DNA from 3 places in the Sphingopyxis sp. MG genome. Region 2 is predicted to be linked to each of the others. Evidence: riboswitches for the same ligand, from Rfam matches in the RefSeq annotation. Region 2 holds a riboswitch; each other region holds the start of a gene.
What was found. A riboswitch is a leader RNA that binds a small molecule or an ion and turns the genes downstream of it on or off. The one in region 2 is predicted to bind cobalamin.

Region 1 (5,532 bases), 1.5 Mb from region 2:
GGCACCGGGGTCGCGGCGGCCGAACTCGGCCTGCTCGCGGGCGCCGACCGCGTCGAGGGCTGCCTGTTCGGAAACGGCGAGCGCACCGGCAACACCTGCCTCGTCACCATCGCGCTCAACATGTACACGCAGGGCGTCGACCCCGAACTGGACTTCTCCGACATCGATCAGGTCATCCAGACGGTCGAATATTGCAACCAGTTGCCTGTCCACCCGCGCCACCCCTATGGCGGCGAGCTGGTCTACACCGCCTTTTCGGGCAGCCACCAGGACGCGATCAAGAAGGGGTTCGCGGCGCGCGAGCGGCAGAACGACGACAAGTGGGAAGTCCCTTACCTGCCGATCGACCCCGCCGACCTGGGGCGCAGCTACGAAGCGGTGATCCGCGTCAACAGCCAGTCGGGCAAGGGCGGCGTCGCCTGGGTGCTCGAACAGGACAAGGGGCTGAAGCTGCCGAAGAAGATGCAGACGAGCTTCAGCCACATCGTCCAGGCGGTGGCGGACCAGACGAGCCGCGAGCTGACCGCCGACGACATCTGGACCGCCTTCGAGGGGCATTATCTGGCGGCGGACGGCAAGCGCTTCCAGCTCGTGAGCTGGGCGGAAAGCCAGAGCGGCGCCGACCGCATCTTCGCCGGCAAGCTGACCATCGACGGCGCCGAGCGCAGCATCAGCGGCCGCGGCAACGGCCTGATGTCGAGCGTCGTCGCCGCGCTGGCCGAATCGGGCGGCCCGGCGATGGACATCGTCGATTATTCGGAACATGCGATCGGCCAGGGCAGCAACGTGCAGGCCGCCGCTTATGTCGAATGCCGCACCCCCGACGGCCGCAGCCTGTTCGGCTGCGGTCTCGACACCGATGTCGCGACCGCCAGCGTGCGCGCGATCCTGTCGGCGGCGAACGCGATCTGATCCGGTCGCGGAGGCCGGGGCGGCGCGGGCCGCCCCGGCCTCCGCGCACCCCTTCCCTCTCCCGTCCGCCGCATCCCGGTCACGACTGGCCCGATCGGCGTTTCGCGGTGCGCGCATTTGGTCCTAAGCCGATGCGCGCAGCCGGGGGGCGGCGAAGGAGAAGGACCCGTGAACGCATCCCAGGCCCCGTCCGCCAGCGGCCCGAGCGCGTCCGTCGCGCCCGCCGGGCCGCTCCCCGCCGACGGGGGAAGCAGCGACCTGTTCTGGAGCCTGCAATATTGCCGCGCGAGCGCGCTGTCGCTGACCCGTCTCGAACTGGCGCTCGCCAGCAGCGACCGGCAGCGGATCGTCGAGGCGATCGACCGCCTCCACGCGCTCGACCGCGAAATCGAGCGCAGGGTCGCAAGCCTGCCGCCGCCGCCCGATCCCGACCCCGAGCGCGAGGCGATCGACCGGCACCTCGACCGCGAGAAGATGGCGGTGGCGTTCGAGAAGCTGGCGCTCGCCAGCGGGATCAGCGGCCCCGCCCTCGCATCGCCGCCCGCCTTCGCGGCGCGCACGCGGCCCGAACCCGAGCTTTCTCATGCGGTCGAAGGGCCGCCCTTCGATCGCCGGCGGACCCATATTCTCGCCTCGCACGGCCCGAAGATCGCGCTCCTGCTGGCGATCGCGGCCGCCACCGCCGCGCTGCTGGCGACTGCCTTTTAGGATAGGGGCAATCACCACGCCGCGAAACACATATAAAGATTTCTTTATATAGTGCTTGACAGGATCGTCGCGGCGCCTATTCTGCATGCTGTCGAGGTTCTTCGCGCCGGGCATCCGGGGCGGAGCGAAGATGGGAAGCCGGTGCAAAACCGGCGCTGCCCCCGCAACTGTAAGCGGCGAGCGGCGGTCGATCATGCCACTGGTTCGGCAAGGAACCGGGAAGGCCAGACCGCTGCGGCGACCCGCGAGCCAGGAGACCTGCCTCGTCAGATACGTCCTCCGGCGGGGTGCCCGGTCAGGCCGCATGCATGGCTGCGTCCGACCCTTGCCCTGCGGACGCGGGATATCGTGCGTTCGCGTCTGTCCGTCGCCCTTGCCCCCTGCAAGGTGCTCGAAATGACTGTCAGCGTCGCCACTTTAGGCTTTCCCCGCATCGGCCTTCGCCGCGAACTCAAGGTCGCGCTCGAATCCTACTGGTCGGACAAATCGACCCTCGCCGACCTGCACGCCGCAGCCGCTGGCCTGCGCGTCGCCCATTGGGCGCGGCAGAAGGCGCTGGGGGCCGACATCCTGCCGTCGAACGATTTTTCGCTCTACGACCATGTGCTCGACACCTCGGCGCTGATCGGCGCCGTCCCCGCGCGCTACGACTGGGACGGCGAGACGGTCGATACCGATCTCTATTTCGCGATGGCGCGCGGCGCGCAGGGCGATCCGATGCACGCCGGGTGCGGCCACGCCGCCGATACGACCGCGCAGGAGATGACCAAATGGTTCGACACCAACTATCATTTCCTCGTCCCCGAACTCACCGCCGGCCAGACCTTCCGCATCGCTTCGACGAAGATCTTCGACGAATATGACGAAGCGAAGGCGCTGGGGTATCAGACGCGCCCGGTGCTGCTCGGCCCGGTCAGCTACCTGATGCTCGCCAAGGGCAAGGCGGTCGAACCGCTCGCCCTGCTTCCCGCGCTGCTCGACACCTATGCCGAGATTCTCGCGCGGCTGACGAAACAGGGCGCCGAGTGGGTGCAGATCGACGAGCCCTGCCTCGTCCTCGATCTCGACGATGCGCAGCGCGCCGCGTTCGAGCGCGCCTATGCGCGGCTCGCGACGGCGGGGCCACGCCTGATGCTCACCCCCTATTTCGGCGGTCTCGGCGACAATCTCGATCTCGCTGCCGAACTGCCCGTCCACGGCCTCCACCTCGACCTCGTCCGCGCGCCCGAACAGCTCGGCCCGGCACTCGACAAGGTGCGGTCGCACGTCCTGCTGTCGCTCGGCATCGTCGACGGCCGCAACATCTGGCGCGCCAACCTTTCCGACCTTTACTGGCGGCTCAAGGAACTGGCGGCGACGCGCGACCTGATCCTCGCGCCATCCTGTTCGCTGCTCCACGTCCCGGTCGATCTGGCGCTCGAAACCGCGCTCGATCCCGAAATCGCGCAATGGCTGGCCTTCGCGACGCAAAAGATCGAGGAACTCGCCGCGCTCGCCAGGGCGTTGAACGAAGGCGAGGATGCCGCCTTCGCCGCCTTTTCGGCGTCGCGGATGGCCGCGGTCGCCCGGGCGACCTCGCCCCGCATCCACGATCCCGCCGTCGCCGCGCGCCTGGCCGCGCTCGATGCGGACGCCGCGCGCCGGGCCGCGCCCTTCGCCGCCCGCCGCGAGGCGCAGCGCCGGCGCCTTCCGCTTCCCCGCTATCCGACCACGACGATCGGCTCCTTTCCCCAGACGGCGGAGGTCCGCAAGGCGCGCGCCGCGCATATTCGGGGCGAAATCGACGATGCGGCCTATGACCGCTATCTGAAGGTCGAAACCCGCGCCGCGATCAAGTGGCAGGAGGAGATCGGCCTCGACGTCCTCGTCCACGGCGAGTTCGAGCGCAACGACATGGTGCAATATTTCGGCGAACAGCTTGCCGGTTTCGCCTTCACCCGCAGCGGCTGGGTGCAGAGCTATGGCTCGCGCTGCGTGCGGCCGCCGATCCTCTATGGCGACGTGTCGCGCCCGCGGCCGATGACGGTCGACTGGTGGCGCTATGCCCAGGATCAGACCGACCGGCCGGTGAAGGGCATGCTCACCGGCCCGGTGACGATCCTCAACTGGTCGTTCGTCCGCGACGACCAGCCACGCGAAGCGAGCTGCCGCCAGATCGCGCTGGCGATCCGCGACGAGGTGCTGGACCTGGAGGCCGCGGGCGCCGCGATCGTCCAGATCGACGAGGCGGCGCTGCGCGAAGGGCTGCCGCTGCGCCGCGGCGAATGGCCGCATTATCTGGGCTGGGCGGTCGAATGCTTTCGCATCGCGGCCTCCGGCGTGCGCGACGACACGCAGATCCACACCCACATGTGCTATTCGGAATTCAACGACATCCTTCCCGCGATCGGCGCGATGGACGCCGACGTCATCTCGATCGAAACCGCGCGGTCGCAGATGGAACTGCTCGGGGCCTTCGCAAGCTATGCCTATCCGAACGAGATCGGTCCCGGCGTCTATGACATTCATTCGCCGCGCATTCCGGCCGAGCGCGAGATGACCGACCTGCTGACCCTCGCCGGACGGCACCTGCCGCCCGATCGACTCTGGGTGAATCCCGATTGCGGGCTCAAGACGCGCAAGTGGGACGAGGTGCGACCGGCCCTCGTCTCGATGGTCGCCGCGGCGCAGCGGATGCGGATTCGGGAGGCCTATGATGCATGACGAAACCATGCCCGCGGACCAGCCCACGATCCGCGTCACCGCGATGCCCGCCAACGCCAATGTTTATGGCGATATCTTCGGCGGCTGGCTGATGGCACAGATGGACCTGGCCGCGTCTTCGGTCGCGTCGCTCCACGCGCGCGGCCGGGCGGTCACGGTCTCGGTGGAGGGCATGGCCTTCCACCGCCCCGTGTTCGTCGGCGACGAGGTGTCGGTTTTCGGCCGGCTGGTGAAGATCGGCCGGACCTCCATGCATGTCGAGGTCGAGGCCTGGGCGCGCGATCGCCATGCCGAGGACGGACACAAGGTGACGCAAGCGGTCTTCATCTTCGTCGCCGTCGGCCCCGACCGGCGCCCGCGCGCGCTCGGCCGCACCGCCACCGCGCCCCCACCGTCCTGACCCGTTCGCGCTTGTGACAGGCAGCCGCGATCCCCCTTGCGCAGCCTTCCGTTTACGTTAAGGTCAGCCGAAACCTCTATTCGGAGAGCGACGCCCATGGCCCTTCCCGCGATTTTCGACCGCCTTCGCCTGCCCGTCATCGGTTCGCCGCTGTTCATCGTCTCGGGCCCCGACCTCGTCATCGCGCAGTGCAAGGCGGGGATCGTCGGCAGCTTCCCGGCGCTCAACGCGCGGCCGCAGACGCTGCTCGACGAATGGCTCCACCGCATCACCGAGGAACTGGCGGCGTGGGATCGCGACAATCCCGACCGTCCCTCGGCGCCGTTCGCGGTCAACCAGATCGTCCATCGCTCGAACGACCGGCTCGAAGCCGATATCGCGACCTGCGAGAAGTGGAAGGTGCCGATCACCATCACCTCGCTCGGCGCGCGCGAAGAGCTGAACCAGGCGGTCCATAACTGGGGCGGCATCACGCTTCACGACGTCATCGACGACCGCTTCGCGCGCAAGGCGGTCGAGAAGGGTGCCGACGGCCTGATCCCCGTCGCGGCTGGCGCGGGCGGCCATGCCGGCACCCAGTCGCCCTTCGCGCTGGTGCAGGAAATCCGCGAATGGTTCGACGGGCCGGTCGCGCTGTCGGGCGCGATCGCGCACGGCCGCTCGATCCTTGCCGCGCAGGCCTGCGGCGCCGATCTCGCCTATATCGGCAGCGCCTTCATCGCCTGCGCCGAGGCGAACGCCGACGCCGGATACAAGGCCGGGATCGTCGAGGGGCGCGCCGCCGACATCGTCTATTCGGACCTGTTCAC
Region 2 (5,532 bases):
CCGACACCGCGGCCTCGGCAAAGGTCGCCATCCGGTCGTGCGCGGCGAGTGCCGCGCGGACGACCCCGGCCGCCACCGCCGCCCCGCTCCCTTCGCCGAGCCGCATCCCGAGCGACAGCAGCGGATCGAGCCCAAGCTTTTCGAGCAGCAGCACATGGCCGGGCTCGGCCGAGCAATGGCCCGCGATGCAATGGTCGGCGATCACCGGATTGTCCGCCGCCAGCGGCGCGATCGCCGCGCAGCAGATGAAGCCGTCGAGAAGGACGGGAACGCCCAATTGCCGCGCCCGCACCGCCGCGCCGGCGATCGCCGCCGTCTCGCGGCCGCCGACGCGGCGCAGCGTCTCGAACGCCGAACGCCCGGCATGGGCATGGACGGCGACCGCGCGCTCGACCACCTTGGCCTTGCGCGCCACGCCCTGAGTATCGACGCCCGTGCCGGGGCCGACCCAGTCGGCGGCCGTGCCGCCGAAGCTGCGCGCGCATAGCGCGGCGGCAGCGGTCGAATTGGCGATCCCCATTTCACCCAGCACGATCATGTCGATCCCCTCGTCAACGACCGCCGCCCCGGCGTTGAGCGCGTCGAGGCATTCGGCCGGAGTCATCGCGGGTGCGGCGGTGAAGTCGGCTGTCGGTCGGTCGAGGTCGAGCGCGACGATCTGCAATTCCAGTCCGGCAGTAGTCGACAGCGCGTTGATCGCCGCGCCGCCCGCCTCAAAATTGGCGACCATCTGGGCCGTGACGGTTGAGGGAAAAGCGCTGACGCCGTGCACGGCGACGCCGTGATTGCCGGCGAAGATCACGGCGCGCGCGCGGTCGAGGCGCGGGCGCGCGCGCGACTGCCAGCCGGCGAAGAAGATGGCGATGTCTTCCAGCCGCCCCAGCGATCCGGCGGGCTTGGTCAGCGTCATCTGGCGCGCGCGGGCAGCCTCTTGCGCTTCGTCATCGATATTGCGCGGACGCGCCAGCGCGACCTCGAAATCCGCGATCGAGGCAAAGGCGGTCATTCGGCGACGAATCCCGGCGGCGGAACGCGGACGAGGAAATGTCCCTTCACGCCTTCCGGCCAGTCGGCATAGGCGACGCGGCCTTCGGCGCTGGCGGCATGATGCACGGCATAGTCGAGAATTGCGCGCGCCGCCGCGTCGTCCGGCGTGAAGCGGCCGAGCACATAGCCGACCTTTCCCGGCGCACGGATATGGACCGCGCAATATTCCTTGCAGGCGAACAGGCAGGGCATTTCTTCCACCGCGATCCGCGCATAGGCGGGCTCGCTGCGGGCAAGTCCGCGCAGCAGCCCGGCGAGCCGCGCCCCGCCGCGCACGCCCTCTTCATCCTCGCGCGCATCCTCGCCGTGACGGCAGGTGTTGCACACGATGACAGAGGGGCCGTCGGCGGCGGGGCGAAGCATCGTCACGCGGCCTGCGGTCTCGACACGTTCGCGGGCGCGTCGAGGCTGAAGCCCGCGCGCGTCAGCAGGGCCTGCGCCGCCAGCAGTCCGGCGAAGATCGCGCCATAGCGCACGAACTGGCGCAGCAGCACTTCGCCCGAAAAGGCCGACCAGCCATGGTCGAGCAGTGCCACCCAAGCGAGAATGCCGAGTTTGAAGCCGACGAAGGCGGCGGTGTAGCTGGCACTCATCCGCACGGCCGCTGGGAGGCTGCGCATCGAGCGCGCAACGGCCTCCGCCGACAGCAACGAGACGACCGCCGCCATGCCGAGCGCGAACGGCCACGCCGGGTTGCCCGTCTGATGCATGAAATAGGTCACGGCCTGCGCAGCGAACCAGGCAACGAACATCAGCATCAGTCCGATGCGACGCGGCACGTGCGTCGCGGCCAGCGCGGCCAGCGACGGAAAGGGCGTTGCACAGGCGAGAATCATCGAGGCGATGGTGCTCACCCCGGCCATGGTGCCGACCCAGACATTGCGTGCGAGAGCGGTAGAAGGCGTCTTCATATTCTTCTCCTCTGGCTGAAAATTCGGGCGCATCAGAAGCGTCCCCGGAAACCGGCGTAGATGGCGCGGCCTAGTGTGCCGTAACGGTAGGCCGTCATATAATTCTCATCGAAGATGTTCTCGGCACGCGCGAAGAAGCGGACATTCTCCGACAATCTGAATTCGGCGCGCAGGTCGATAAGCGTGTAATCGTCGAGGACGATGCTGTTCGACGCATTGTCGAAGCTCTTGCCGGACCAGCGCAGTGCCGCTCCGACGTCGAGACCGAAGGGCAGAGCGTAGCCGACCGACGCATTGGCCGCGTGGCGCGGACGGCGCGGCAGGTCCCTGCCGAAATTGGTCGCGCCCGGCGAACGATCCTCGGCCACGATCCAGCTATAATTGCCGTCGAGCGTCAGCGCGCCCAGCGTCAGCGCCGCCGTCGCCTCGATCCCATGCGCCTCGCCGCGCGCGACATTGGAATAATAGCCCGAACGGCGCGTGGAATCGCCAGGGACCAAGCAGAGCGGATTGGGCGTGGTGGGCGAGCAGGAATTGAAGATGATCTGCCCGGTCGTGATGCGATCGAACCAGACCCCGCCAACCGTCAGAGCGCGGCCGAACAATTGCTGCTCGATCCCTGCTTCCCAGCCATGCGCTTCCTCCGGGTCGAGCGCGACATTCCCATATTCGCTGAACATCTGATACAGCGTCGGCGCCTTGAAGCCTTCGCCATAGCTCGCGCGCAGGATGGTCCCGGTCGGCAGCCGCCAGACACCGCCCGCCGCAAACAGTGTCTGCCCGCCGAAACGGTCGTGATCGTCATGGCGGACGCCGCCGTTGATCGTCAGCCCGTTCAGGGGCTCGACGCTGAGCTGGCCATAAAGGCTCGTCACGTCCGCCTTGCCGATCGCGAAGTCGGGAAGGGGCGTCGCCAGCGAACCCGAAGGCGAGCGGCTGCGGAACCTCGACCGTTCATTCTCGACGCCAAAGACCGCGCTGACGCCGCGCGTGACATCGATATTGCCCTGATATTCCCAGCGGCGATTCTCTCCCTTGGCCTGAAGGCTGACGGGGCGGGCGCGCAGCGGCCCGTAATTGCTGCGATCGGTGTCGGTGTAGGAATAGGAAATCCGGTTGCGGAAACGCCCGTCCAACAGGTCGAAGTTGGCGCCGGCATAGCTCACGAATTCCTCGTTGAGCGCGTAGTCCGGCGTATCGCCGCTCGTCGAATCGAGATTGACGCGCGCCGTGGAATAATAGCCGCGCACTTCGACGCTGAGGTTCGAAGCAAGCGCCAGTTCGGCGCGGCCCGTCACGCTGCGGTTGCGATAGCCGTCGCGCTCGCCGCCGCCAAAGGCTGGGGCGATCGCCGAAATGCCGTCGGTGGTGAAGCTCTGGCCGCCGATGCGCCAGTTCAGCGGTCCCGTGCGGCCGCCGATCGCGGCGCGCGCGCTGACCGTGTTGCGCGATCCGGCCTCGATGTCGAAGCTGCCTTCCAGCGGTTTTTCGGGGATGGCCGTGACGATATTGACAACGCCGCCGATCGCCTGGCTGCCCCACAGGATCGACTGCGGACCACGCAGGATTTCGATCCGCTCCATGTCGCCGACCAGCAGGTTGGCGAAATTATAGCCGCCGCCGGCGGCCGCCGGATCGTTGAGCTTCACGCCATCGATCACGACAACGGTATGATCGGACTCGGCGCCGCGGATGCGGAGCGATGTCGCGGTGCCATAGCCGCCGTTGCGCGAGACGGTGATGCCGGGCGTGCGCAACAGCAACTCGGTCGCGCCGATATCCTGCGACCGGTCGATCGCCGTCTTGTCGAGCACGGTTATCGTCGACGGCACCTCGTCGAGTGCGAGCGGCGAGCGCGTCGCGGTGACGACGATGCTGTCCTCTTCGGACGTCGCGGCGGCGTTAGCGGCTTCTGCGGCCGATACGGGAAAGCCGGCTGCAAATGCCGCCAGTGAAATGGAACTTCGAACAATAACACGGAACATAGGGTACCCCATCGACAAGACCATTCGGTCGCTGGGTCGATGGCGGCCCACCCTGATAGGCGAACGACATCGGCCCGCGCAGCCGCGCGGTCACCTTTGTCGTCTGTCGGGTTCACCCCCGTCCGCCCGGCACACCCTGTCCGCGCGAAAGACGACGGCGACGGGCAGGTCTCCTGGCTCGCGGGTCGACGCCGGTCCGGGCCGCCTTCTCAGGACCGATGGTCCCAATGGCATATGGCCCGATGGCTCTCCGCTTACAGTTGCAGGGGCAGCAGGGGTTTCGCACCCCATTCCCTTTCAATCCCCTTTCGGGGAACCTGTCGCGGCCCGCTCGTTAGGCAAATCGCGTCAGGCGATCAAGTGAAAGAAGCTGCCCGTCACAGGACCGGCGCGATGGCCGGCGGGGCCGAGATCGCGACCTGCCGCGTCGGCGAGCCGGGCGAAGGGGGTGCCTTCGTTCGTCGATGTGATGGTCGCATGATGATATTCATGCCCCCACAGCGGCGTTTCGGCATCGGCGAAGCGCGTCGGCGCGAACAGCCGCGCCTGCCGATAGCCGAGCGACATCTTCCTTTTCGCGAAGCTGGTATCGACCGGCAGCAGCCCCGCCATCGGATGTACGATGCCGTCCGCATCCTCGGTGCTGCGGCCGAGCAGCATATAGCCGCCGCACTCGCCATGCACCGGCGCGCGCGCCGCGAAGGCGCGCAACCCCGCCATGAAGCGCGCATTGCTGGCAAGCCTGCCCGCGTGCAGTTCGGGATAGCCGCCGGGCAGCCAGCAGGCGTCGCAGTCCATCGGCGGCGCCTCGTCGGCGAGCGGCGAGAAGCTGCAAATCTCCGCGCCCGCATCGCGCCACCACGACGCCAGATGCGGATAGAAGAAGGCGAAGGCATCGTCGGCGGCGAGGGCGATGCGCTGCCCCGGCGGACGCAGGCGCGGTCGGACGGATGAGGCCGGAGAGGTCGCACGCGCCGCCGCGCGGATCGCGGCGAGGTCGCAATCGCGCGCGACGATGGCCGCGACGGCGTCGATCCGCTCGTCCAACGCGCCGTCTTCGCGCGCCTGCACCAGCCCGAGGTGGCGCGAGGCGACCGCCAGCGCTGGATCGCGGCGGATCATGCCGAACAGCGGCAGGTCGAGCGCGTCGAATCCTTCGGCGATCATCGCGGCGTGACGGTCGCTCGCAACGCGGTTGACGATGACCCCCGCCACCGGCGGCGCGCCGGGAAAGGTCGCGAGGCCATGCGCGACTGCCGCGACGCTCTGGCCCGCGCCCTCGGCATCGACGACGAGCAGGACCGGCCAACCCGTCAGCCGCGCGACCTCGGCCGCCGTACTGCTCCGGCCCGCGCCATCGAACAACCCCATCGCGGCTTCGGCAACAACCAGATCGGCGCCGCAGGCCGCCTGCGCCGCCAGCCCCTTCAGCATCGCCGGCGTCATCGCGAAGCCGTCGAGATTGACCGATGATCGCCCGGTCGCCACGGCGTGAAAGCCGGGGTCGATATAGTCGGGTCCGCATTTTGCCGCAGCGACGCCGAGTCCTTCGCGCAGGAAGGCGCGCTGCAGCCCGATCGCGACGAGCG
Region 3 (5,532 bases), 940 kb from region 2:
GTCGCGGTCCCGCAGGTCGAGCACCCCGGCGCGCGTCATCGCGCGCTCGATCGCGGCGAGGTCGGCGGCGCCCGGGCGCGACATCGGGCCGAGGTGCGGCAGGCGGCCGAGCCCGACGAGCCGCTCGACGGTCAGCGGCCAGTGGAGCGTCTGGCCCTGCGGCAGATAGGCGGCGCATCGCGCGAGCGTCGCGCGCGGCATCGCGGCGACGTCGGCGCCATCGATGCGGATGCGCCCGGTGCTCGGCACCAGCGCGAGCAGCGCGCGCGCCAGCGTCGACTTGCCCGCGCCATTGGGGCCGACGATGCCGGTGAGCGTGCCCCCGGCCAGCGCTGCGCTGACGTCGCGCACGACGGGCCGCCGCCCGAGGCGGACATCGACATGATCGAGCGTCAGCGTCACCACAGCCGGCGCTCGCGCATCAGGTGGAACAGGAAGACGGGCACGCCCAGAAAGGCGGTCACGACGCCCAGCTTGAGCTCGCTGGTGGTGTCGATCAGCCGCACCGCGAGATCGGCGAGCGTCAGCAGCGCCGCGCCGCCGATCGCCGAGGGCAGCAGGATCGCCGACGGGCTGCGGTCGGTCAGCGGGCGGATCAGATGCGGGACGATCAGCCCGACGAAGCCGATCGCGCCCGACACCGCGACCGCGCCGCCGACCCCGATCGCGGTGCCGAGCAGCAGGCGCAGGCGCGTGCGGGCGAGGTCGACGCCGAGCGCCTGCGCGCCGTCCTCGCCCAGCGTCAGCGCGTCGAGCGCGCGCCCGTTCCACAGCAGCAGCGCCATCCCGGCGCCGATGCACGGCAGCGCCGCCCACAAATGGCCGAACGAACGATTTTCGAGGCTGCCCATCAGCCAAGTCATGATCTCCATCGCCGCGAAGGGGTTTGGCGACAGGTTGAGTGCGAGGCTGATGCCCGCCCCCGCGAGGGTGCCGACGGCGATGCCGGCGAGGATCAGCGTCAGCGGGCTTTCGGAGCGGCCGGCGAGCGCGAAGAGCAGCGCGAGCGACAGCAGCGCACCGACGATCGACAGCAGCGGCAGCGCCGCCGGGTGAAGATTGGCGAGCCCGAAATAAAGCGCGGCGACCGCGCCGAGCGCCGCGGCGTTCGAGGTGCCGAGCACCGACGGCTCGGCGAGGGGATTGCGCAGATAGCCTTGCAGCGCCGCCCCCGCGAGCCCGAGCATGGCGCCGACCGCGAGCCCGACCAGCAGGCGCGGCAGGCGCAGGTCGAAGAGGATGACGGTCGCGACATGATCGCCGCGGCCGGATGCGGCGGCAAACAGGCGGGCGAGCGGCAGGTCGACGGTGCCGAAGCACAGCGAAGCCGCCGCCGCCCCGCATGCGAGCGCGAGCAGCGCCAGCGTCAGCCGCCGGGGCGATCGGGCCTCGCGCATCGTCATCGGCGCGCGCCGTCGTGGCGCTGGATCTGCCTGGCAAGGCGGTGCACGGCCGCCCCATAAGCGGGGCCGCCGCAAACGGTCCACGCCTCCGGCACGCTGAGCCGCGGAATGCCCCGAAGCGCGGGGTGGTGCAGCATCTCGCTGCCCTGATCGGTGATGGTGTCGCTCGCGCTTTCGACGATCAGGAAATCGGGGTTCGCCGCCACCATCTCCTCGAGGCTCAGCTGCGACAGCGGCGGCTTGCCCAGCTTTGCGGCAAGATTGACCAGCCCGACGCGCCCCATCATCTCGTCGATCAGCGTCCCCGTCCCGGTCATGTAGCCGCGCCGCTGGTAATAGGCGGCGACCCGGCCGCGCCCCGGGCGGGGCACGCCGGCGAGGTCGCGCTCCATCCGCGCGATCAGCGCTTCGCCGCGCGCCGGATCGCCGAGCGCGGTCGCGGTCAGGCGGATCGTCCGGCGGATGACGTCGAAGCTGTCGGCGGTCGGCAGGTCGAGCGTCCGAAAGCTGCCGCGCGGCAGCGCCGCGACCGCCGCGCTGCCGCTCGCGGGCATGCCGACGATCAGGTCGGGCGCCGCGACCAGTATCTGTTCGGCGGCGTTGCGGATCAGCGGCAGCCCGCGCGCCGCCGCGGCGGCCGCGGACATGCCGGGATCGGTCGCGTTGCGCGTCAGCCCGGCGATCCGGTCGCGGTCGGCAAGCGCGAGCAGCAACTGGTCGGCGCACAGGTTGAGCGACACGACGCGCTGCGGCGCGGCCGGCGGCGTCGCCGCTGGTGCCGTACGGCCGCCCTGCTGCGCCCACAGCGCGCCGCCGCCGGCGAGCAGCAGCGCGAGCGCGGGCAGGGCGGCGTATGGCGTCAAGCGCGTTCCTTCCCTCAGAAGCGCAGGCGGACGCCGCCATAGGCGGCCCGGCCCGGCGTCGCGATGCTGAAAATTTCCTCATAGTCGACCCCGAGCAGATTCTCGACGCGCCCGAAGACCGAGATGGCGTCGGTCACCCGGTAATCGGCGCCAAGGTTGACGAGCACATAGTCCTTCATCGCGACCACGACCGGGACATAGCTGGGGTTGATATAGGCGAGGTCGGTCGTGCGGCCGTTGTAGCGCAGCGTCAGCGTCCCCGCAAAGCGCTGGTCGCTGCTCGACACGGTGGCGTTGAAGCTGGCGATATGCTTCGGTCGCCGCACTTCGGGCGCGCCGTTCTCGCGCGCCTTGATCCAGCTGTAGGCGAGGTCGAAGCGAAGCTGCGGCAGCGGCCGCGCGCTGGCGAAGGCCTCGATGCCGTGCTGCTTGCTCGTCGTCGCGCGGTTCGCCGGAGTCGCGGTGAAGTCGGGCGCGGGATAGTTGGTGAAGATCTCGTCCTTCAGCGTCGAATCGAACCAGGTCGCCCCGATCGTCGCCCAGTCGTCGGCGCCGAAGCTCTGCTCGATCCCCGCTTCCCAGCCCTCGGACTTTTCGGGTTTCAGGTCGGGATTGCCGATGTAGCGGCCGTCGATATAGCCGAACAGCTCGAAATAGCCCGGATTCTTGACCCCGGTGCCATAGGCGCCGCGGATGCGCGTGCCGGTCGGAAGGCGATAGCTGCCCTGGACGCGCCAGGTCGTCGCATCGTCGAAGCGGTTGTTGTCGTCGTGGCGCAGCGACGCGCCGAGCGAGAGCGCGCCCGCGGTCAGCTCATATTGGGCGACCAGCCCCAGATTGTCGGTGTGGCGCTTTCCCTGAAAGGCGCCCGGCGTCAGCGTGCGGAACGCCTCGCGCTCGACATCGACCGCACCGGTCAGCCGGTGGGCGATCGCATCGGTCCCGAAGCGGATGCTAGAGGTCAGCGATCCCTTGTAGCGCTGTCCCTTGCTGCCATAGTCCAACCCGAAGGGGGAGCGGCCGTGGCGCGCGGTGTCGGAAAGCTGCCCCGACAGGCTGGTCACCCAGCGCCCGTCGAGCGCGGTCAGTTCGGCCGCCAGCAGGGCATGGAAGGATTCGGTCTCGACATGGACGCCGGGGCTGTCGACGATATAGCCGAAGCGCGGGCTCGTCGTGTCATATTCGCTGTCGTTGTTGTCGGCGTCGCTGAAGCCATAGCGCAGCACGGCGTTCAGCCGGAAGGCGTCGCTCGGCGTCCAACCCAGCTTCGCGCTCGCGCCGACCGTCTGCATCCCGACGTCGCGCACCCCGCCGCGCGCGGTCGGATAGCCGTTCGCGCCGTAATAGGTACCGGTGATCGCATAGTCGAAGCTGTCCGATGCGCCCGCGGCGCGGGCGCTGCCGGCGACGGTGCCGAACGACCCGCCCTCGATCCGGGCGCTCAGGCCCGGCGCCTCGCGCCCCGACAGGGTGATGTAATGGATCACGCCGCCGATCGCGTCGGAGCCATAGAGCGACGATTGCTGGCCGCGCAGCACCTCGATCCGCGCGGCGGGGTCGGCGAGCAGACCGCCGAAATCGAACTGGCCCTGATAGGGGTCGGCGACCTCGATGCCGTCGACCAGGACGAGGACGTGATTGGCTTCGCTGCCGCGGATGCGGATATCGGTCATGCCGCCGAGGCCGCCGGTGCGGCTGACCGCGACGCCGGGCACGTCGCGCAGCACGTCGGAAACGATGCGCGTCTGGCGCTGTTCGAGCGCTTCGCTGTCGATCGCCGTGACCGAGGCGCCGAGCTGGTCCGCCCGGACCCCTTCGCCCGAACGCGAGGCGGTGACGATGATCGCGTCGCCGGGGCGCGGGTCGGCGGCGGCATCGCCGGTCTGGGCCAGCGCCGGCGAGGTCGCCGCCAGCGCCACGATGGAAAGGCCGTATTTCAACATGGGAGTCCCCCACGCGCCGAGAGCGAAGGCGGGGACCTGCCGAGCCGCGTGCGCGATCGACCGGCGCACGGGCGGCGGGCTGGCGCAAGGCGCCCGCATTTCGTGCCCCGAAGCGGCCCCGGCCGCTGGGTCGTCGCTCGACGGAGTTCTCCGTGCCCTGGCCTTTCCCTGGACCGAGGCATTGAGCGACCCACGCCGGCAGGTCTCCTGGCTCGCGGGTCGTCGCTTGATGCACGCCTTCCCAGGTCGCCCCAGTGGCAGACCCGGTCGGGGACCGGGTCGGTGCATCGCGCTCGCCGCTTACAGTTGCAGGGACAGCCCCGGTTTCGAAGGTCCGGCCGGACCCCCTTACCGCGTTCCCTTTTAAGCCCCATCGGGGCACCGGCGCGATCAATGCAAGGTTGCCCTTGCGGCGCCCGCCCATAGCGCCTCGGCGCATTTTGGCAATCGGCTTTTGCGGGGCCTGCGCGCTTGCCCGAACCGTCCGCCGGGACTAGGAGCGCGGCGTGGCCGATCTTTCCGCCTTCCGCCGACCGGGCTGGCTGCTGCTGCCGGTGCTTCTCGCGCTGCTCGCGCGGGTGCTGGTCGCGCCGGGCTGGATGATCGGGCCCGATGCCGGGGGGTCGATCACCGTCCGCGTCTGTTCGGACCCGTCGAACCCCGGCGGGACGATGACCATCCCGGTCCAGACCGCGGGCGATCATCCCGATGGAGAGGGGCAGCAGCATTGCCCGTGGGGCGCGCTCGCGGTGGCGCCGATCGTGCCCGATGCCCCGGCGCTGCCCGCGGCGCCGGTGCGGGTCGACCCCGCGCCGCCGGCGATCCCCTCGCTCGGCTTCGCGCCGGGCATCGCCTCGCCGCTTCCCCCCAGCACCGGCCCGCCCGCCTTCGCCTGATTCAGACCGATCGCCGGCCGCGCTTTCGCGCGCGCCGGCCTTGCCTGATTTTCAGCGAAGGATTTTCCATGACCCGTTCCGTTACCCGTGCGGCGCCCCTGCCGGCGCTCGCCCTCGTCCTTTCCTTTTCCCCGGTGCTGTTTTCCACGGCCGCTCACGCCGAGGAGGCGACGATCATCGTCACCGCGCCGACGCTCGCCGACGCCGCGCAGCAGCGCGCGGCGCAGACCCCCGGCGGCACCGACGTCGTCACGCATCAGGATTATGCCGACAAGACGATCGTGTCGCTGCGCGATACGCTCGCCTTCTCGCCCGGCGTCTACCTCCAGCCGCGCTATGGGCAGGAGGTGCGCTTGGCGATCCGTGGCTCGGGCCTCTCGCGCGGCTTCCACATGCGCGGCGTCACGCTGTTGCAGGACGGGGTGCC

Region 1: it holds a riboswitch for cobalamin, as region 2 does, so the genes downstream of both, metE (5-methyltetrahydropteroyltriglutamate--homocysteine S-methyltransferase) here and C3E99_RS12940 (TonB-dependent receptor plug domain-containing protein) in region 2, are expected to answer to the same signal.
Region 3: it holds a riboswitch for cobalamin, as region 2 does, so the genes downstream of both, C3E99_RS17160 (TonB-dependent receptor plug domain-containing protein) here and C3E99_RS12940 (TonB-dependent receptor plug domain-containing protein) in region 2, are expected to answer to the same signal.

Annotation. Positions count from the first base shown of each region.
Region 1 covers NZ_CP026381.1:1,259,632-1,265,163, reverse strand. Annotated here, with positions in the region: gene leuA (2-isopropylmalate synthase) at 1-912, shown strand, start outside; gene C3E99_RS05795 (hypothetical protein) at 1,081-1,620, shown strand; cobalamin riboswitch at 1,698-1,900, shown strand; gene metE (5-methyltetrahydropteroyltriglutamate--homocysteine S-methyltransferase) at 2,017-4,323, shown strand; gene C3E99_RS05785 (acyl-CoA thioesterase) at 4,313-4,723, shown strand; gene C3E99_RS05780 (NAD(P)H-dependent flavin oxidoreductase) at 4,820-5,532, shown strand, end outside.
Region 2 covers NZ_CP026381.1:2,808,346-2,813,877, forward strand. Annotated here, with positions in the region: gene cobT (nicotinate-nucleotide--dimethylbenzimidazole phosphoribosyltransferase) at 1-1,006, opposite strand, end outside; gene C3E99_RS12930 (DUF1636 domain-containing protein) at 1,003-1,410, opposite strand; gene C3E99_RS12935 (hypothetical protein) at 1,413-1,958, opposite strand; gene C3E99_RS12940 (TonB-dependent receptor plug domain-containing protein) at 1,991-3,943, opposite strand; cobalamin riboswitch at 4,090-4,279, opposite strand; gene C3E99_RS12945 (cobyrinate a,c-diamide synthase) at 4,292-5,532, opposite strand, start outside.
Region 3 covers NZ_CP026381.1:3,743,748-3,749,279, reverse strand. Annotated here, with positions in the region: gene C3E99_RS17175 (ABC transporter ATP-binding protein) at 1-405, opposite strand, end outside; gene C3E99_RS17170 (FecCD family ABC transporter permease) at 399-1,397, opposite strand; gene C3E99_RS17165 (ABC transporter substrate-binding protein) at 1,400-2,266, opposite strand; gene C3E99_RS17160 (TonB-dependent receptor plug domain-containing protein) at 2,281-4,209, opposite strand; cobalamin riboswitch at 4,390-4,609, opposite strand; gene C3E99_RS17155 (DUF2946 family protein) at 4,716-5,105, shown strand; gene C3E99_RS17150 (TonB-dependent receptor family protein) at 5,174-5,532, shown strand, end outside.